Regions from separate parts of the Streptomyces sp. NPDC047042 genome, predicted to be linked through region 2. Evidence: predicted binding sites of a transcription regulator. Region 2 holds the regulator's gene; the other holds the start of a gene.
The links. The regulator HrcA, encoded in region 2, represses chaperone genes, less so after heat shock. The targets are predictions, from matches to a motif close to TTNGCACTCNGNNNNNCNGAGTGCNAA.
Positions count from the first base shown of each region.

Region 1 (2,392 bases), on a different contig from region 2:
AGGACGGCCTCCATACGCTCCTGGTCGGTCACCATGTACGGGGACAGGTAGCCCTTGTCGAAGGCCATGCCCTCGGTGAAGTCGAGCTCCAGGCCGAAGGTGTTGGACTCCTCGACGGTGATGACACCGTCCTTGCCGACCTTGTCCATCGCCTCGGCGATGAGCTCGCCGACCTGCGCGTCCTGCGCGGAGAGCGCGGCGACGGCGGCGATGTCGGACTTCTCCTCGATCGGGCGGGCGGTCGCGAGGAGCTCCTCGGACACGGCCTTGACCGCGGCGTCGATGCCCTTCTTCAGGGCGGCCGGGGAGGCGCCGGCGGCGACGTTCTTCAGGCCCTCGCGGACGAGCGCCTGGGCCAGCACAGTGGCGGTGGTCGTACCGTCACCCGCGATGTCGTTGGTCTTGGTCGCCACCTCCTTCACCAGCTGCGCGCCGAGGTTCTCGTACGGGTCGTCGAGCTCGACCTCGCGGGCGATGGTGACACCGTCGTTGGTGATGGTGGGAGCGCCGAACTTCTTGTCGATGACGACGTTGCGGCCCTTGGGGCCGATCGTCACCTTGACCGTGTCGGCAAGCTTGTTGACGCCGCGCTCAAGGGCGCGACGGGCGTCCTCGTCGAACTTCAGGATCTTCGCCATGGGAGCGATTCAGCCCTCTCGGAAATTTGGGAGAAACGAACTGCGCCCCCAGCACCCGGCTTGTTGAGAGTCGCGGGGGCCAGGGGCGCAGTCACTGCAATGCTGGTAGTACCGGTGCTACCGGTATCACCGGTGAATCCGGGTGAATTACTTCTCGACGATCGCGAGCACGTCGCGAGCCGAGAGGACGAGGTACTCCTCGCCGTTGTACTTCACCTCGGTGCCGCCGTACTTGCTGTACAGCACGATGTCGCCGGTCTTCACGTCGAGCGGCAGGCGCTCGCCGTTCTCGAAGCGGCCCGGGCCCACGGCCAGGACGACGCCCTCCTGGGGCTTCTCCTTGGCGGTGTCCGGGATGACCAGGCCAGAGGCCGTGGTCTGCTCGGCTTCGAGCGGCTGGACCACAATGCGGTCCTCGAGCGGCTTGATGGCAACCTTGGAGCTGGTGGTCGTCACGATCCGACCTCCCCCTTCGGAGATCTCACGGGGTTAACTGTCTGAGGTGGCGACCAGGTGGATCCGTCGTCGCGGGTGCCGGACCTGCCCGTCGCTGTTGGCACTCTCCAGGGGGGAGTGCCAGACCTGAGACTATGACTGCGATTAGCACTCGGTCAAGCGGAGTGCCAATGCCGCCGGCGGTTTCGCGGGGTTTTTGGTGGGCGTGGGGTCGGGTGAGGTGCCGTTCGTCGGTGTGAGCGGCGCTTCTGGGGGCTGTGCCCCCAGGCCCCCCTTCGGCCCTGGACGGGCCTTGTCCTCAAGCGCCGGACGGGCTGAGAGTTCCTGAGCGGCGCTGAGAAGTGCGGGCCCCGGCCTGGGTTCGTGGGATCAGAGGTAGTTTTCCAGGCGGCCAACTGTCAGGCCCTTCTCTCGGATCTCGCGGAGCAGGCCCACCGTTCGCTCGACCAGTGGGGGGCCCACCGCGACGATGTCCCCGGGGCCGAGGGGCTGCCGGCCCTTTGTCCACAGGACCACCGCCGAGATTCCGCAGTCCGCGGACGCTCTCAGGGTGGTCGGGTCGTAGGTGCCGTAGGGCGGGCGGAACAGGCGGGGGCGCAGGCCGAAGCGTTTTCGGAGTTTGTCCTGTTGGCCGCAGATCTCGGCGCGCTGGCCTGCGTACGGCAGGCCCCGCAGGGGCTGGTGGTCCAGGGTGTGGTTCTGGACGTTCGCGCCGACCTCGCGCAGGCGGGCGAAGTGGGCGTAGCCCGGGCCCACGACGCTGTCCGTGAGGAACATGCTGACCGGGAGGCGCAGTTCGCGGACCAGGTCGACGAACCGGGGGTCGCGTTCGGCGCCGTCGTCGTAGGTGAGGAAGACGACCTTGTCGTGGGTCGGGACGTGGTCGACGACCGGCGGGAGGCCGGGGCCCGCAGCGTGGAGACGGGGGCGGAGGGACGCGGGCGGAGCCGGGGGCAGGGGGGCCGGCAGGCCCCAGCGGCGGTACGCGTGCGTGTCGCCGGGCGGGGCGTGCGTACGCGCTGCCTGTCGGGCCGCGTGGGCCGCCTTGCGGCCGAGGCGTTCGATGGGGTCCACGGACTGGGCGCAGCCGGTCGCCGTTGTCGCCAGGAGGGTGGCGGCCATGAGGACTGCGGCTAGGGGGCGGGCGGTCACAGGTAGTCCTCCAGGCGGGCCACCGCGTATCCCTTGGCGGTGACGAGCTTCATGAAGCGGCGGATCATGTCGGGCATCGTGCCCTTTCCGTCGGTCTTGCCCCGGAAGTGGCTGAGGACGATGTCACCCGGATGGAGGTCCCGGTC
Region 1 covers NZ_JBEYVP010000007.1:92,641-95,032, reverse strand. Annotated here, with positions in the region: gene groL (chaperonin GroEL) at 1-638, opposite strand, end outside; gene groES (co-chaperone GroES) at 786-1,094, opposite strand; gene ABZ855_RS09650 (polysaccharide deacetylase family protein) at 1,464-2,216, opposite strand; gene ABZ855_RS09645 (polysaccharide deacetylase family protein) at 2,243-2,392, opposite strand, start outside.
Region 1: groES (co-chaperone GroES) is a predicted target of HrcA. The motif match lies at 1,239-1,265, and genes of this name have one in related genera.

Region 2 (2,392 bases):
TCCCCGGCGCGGCACCCTCACCGCTACAGGTGCCGCACACGATGGCCGTGTCGACCTGGATGTCCTTGGTGGTCCCGAAGGCGGCCTCGTCGAGCTCGATGTCGAGCCGGATCATCGCGTCCTGGCCGCGCCGCGTACGCGACCTCGGCCCGCGCTGGGACGCCGTTCCGAAGAACGCGTCCATGATGTCCGAGAAGTTCCCGAAGCCACCGGCGCCGAAGCCGCCCGCGCCTCCGCCGCCCGCCTGCGAGAGGGGGTCGCCGCCGAGGTCGTAGACCTGCTTCTTCTGCGGGTCCGACAACACCTCGTACGCGGCGTTGATCTCCTTGAACCGCTCCTGCGTCTTCGGATCGGGGTTGACGTCCGGGTGCAGCTCGCGGGCGAGCCTCCTGAACGCCTTCTTGATCTCGTCCTGGGACGCGTCGCGGCGCACGCCGAGTACGGCGTAGTAGTCCGTGGCCACTTACGACTCCGCCAGGATCTGTCCGACGTACCGTGCCACTGCGCGTACCGCTCCCATCGTTCCCGGGTAGTCCATGCGGGTCGGTCCGACCACGCCGAGCTTGGCGACTGCCTCGCCGCCCGAACCGTAGCCGACCGACACGACGGACGTGGAGTTGAGTCCCTCGTATTTGTTCTCGTGACCGATTCGCACGGTCATGCTCGAATCCCCGGCCTCACCAAGGAGTTTGAGAAGTACGACCTGTTCCTCCAGGGCTTCCAGAACGGGTCGGATAGTGAGGGGAAAGTCATGGCCGAAGCGGGTCAGATTGGCCGTTCCGCCGATCATCAACCGCTCCTCGGTCTCCTCGACGAGCGTCTCCAGAAGAGTGGAGAGCACCGTCGCGACCGTCCCCCGGTCCTCCGCCTCGAAGGCGTCCGGGAGATCCTGCACCAGCTGCGGCACGTCCGCGAACCGGCGGCCCGCGACCCGGCTGTTGAGCCGCGCGCGTAGATCCGCCAGCGACGTCTCCCCGAAGGGCGCCGGGCAGTCGATCATCCGCTGCTCCACGCGGCCCGTGTCCGTGATCAGCACGAGCATCACGCGCGCGGGAGCGAGCGAGAGCAGCTCCACATGCCGGACGGTAGAACGCGTGAGCGACGGATACTGCACGACGGCGACCTGCCGCGTCAGCTGGGCAAGCAACCGAACAGTCCGCCCGACCACATCGTCGAGATCGACGGCACCGTCCAGAAAATTCTGGATGGCACGCCGCTCGGGGGCCGTCATCGGCTTCACACCGGCGAGCTTGTCGACGAAGAGCCGGTAGCCCTTGTCGGTCGGGATGCGCCCCGCACTGGTGTGCGGCTGGGCGATGAACCCCTCGTCCTCCAGCGCCGCCATGTCGTTGCGGACCGTCGCCGGGGAGACCCCGAGGTTGTGCCGCTCGGTGAGCGCCTTGGACCCGACCGGCTCCTCGGTGCCGACATAGTCCTGGACGATGGCGCGCAGCACTTCGAGCCTGCGTTCACTGAGCATCCGCGCGCACCTCCAGCTGCTGTCGTCGTCCCTGAGCGCTGCTCTTCACTGACCAGCCCTGGCACTCTTCGCGTGCGAGTGCCAGAGTTCCCCGGCCCAGTGTACGGCTGTCGGGTACGCCCCCGGCAAGGGCGGCCTGCGCCGACCTGCCGACGTGTACCGACCTGTCCTGCGATGTCGCGTCCGGCTAGCGTCGCCGCATGAAAGCGACTTGGGAAGAGCCGCGGTGGGAAGACCTGGGCTGGGAACGCCTGGCGGCCGGGGCCGGACGGCGCCGGCTGCCGGTCTGGGACTGCACGGTGGGGCTGGTGACCTGGCCGGGCGGCGCACTCCTGATCGACGCGGGATCGAGCCTCGCGGAGGGCGCGAAGGTGCGTCTGGAGGCGCAGAGGCTCGCCGGGCGCCGTGTGGACTTTCTCGCACTCACCCACCCCCATTTCGATCATATTTTCGGAGCGGCGGCGTTCGCGGGCGCGCACATCTTCGCGGCAGCGGCAGAAGCCGCCGCCCCCACTCCCGACGTCTACGGAAAAGCGGGCCGCGAGGCATTGCGTGCGGACGCGGTTCACAACGGCCTGGACGCCCCCTCGGCGGAGGAGGCGGCGGACACCCTCGTGACCCCGCACCAGTACGTACGCGGAAACCTCACGATCACGCCCCCCGGCGCCCCGGAAGTCCTCCTGACAACCACCCCCGGCCCCGCCCACACCCACCACGACCTGGTAGCGGTCGTACGCCCCCGCAACGCCCCGCCGGTCGTCTTCTGCGGCGACCTGGTCGAGGAGTCGGGCGACCCCCAGGCGGGCCCCGACGCCGTGCCGTCCCACTGGCCGACGGCCCTCGACCGCCTGCTCGCCCTGGGCGGCGAGGACGCGCTGTACGTCCCCGGCCACGGCGCGGTGGTGGACGCCG
Region 2 covers NZ_JBEYVP010000027.1:43,759-46,150, reverse strand. Annotated here, with positions in the region: gene dnaJ (molecular chaperone DnaJ) at 1-463, opposite strand, end outside; gene hrcA (heat-inducible transcriptional repressor HrcA) at 464-1,480, opposite strand; gene ABZ855_RS29395 (MBL fold metallo-hydrolase) at 1,681-2,392, shown strand, end outside.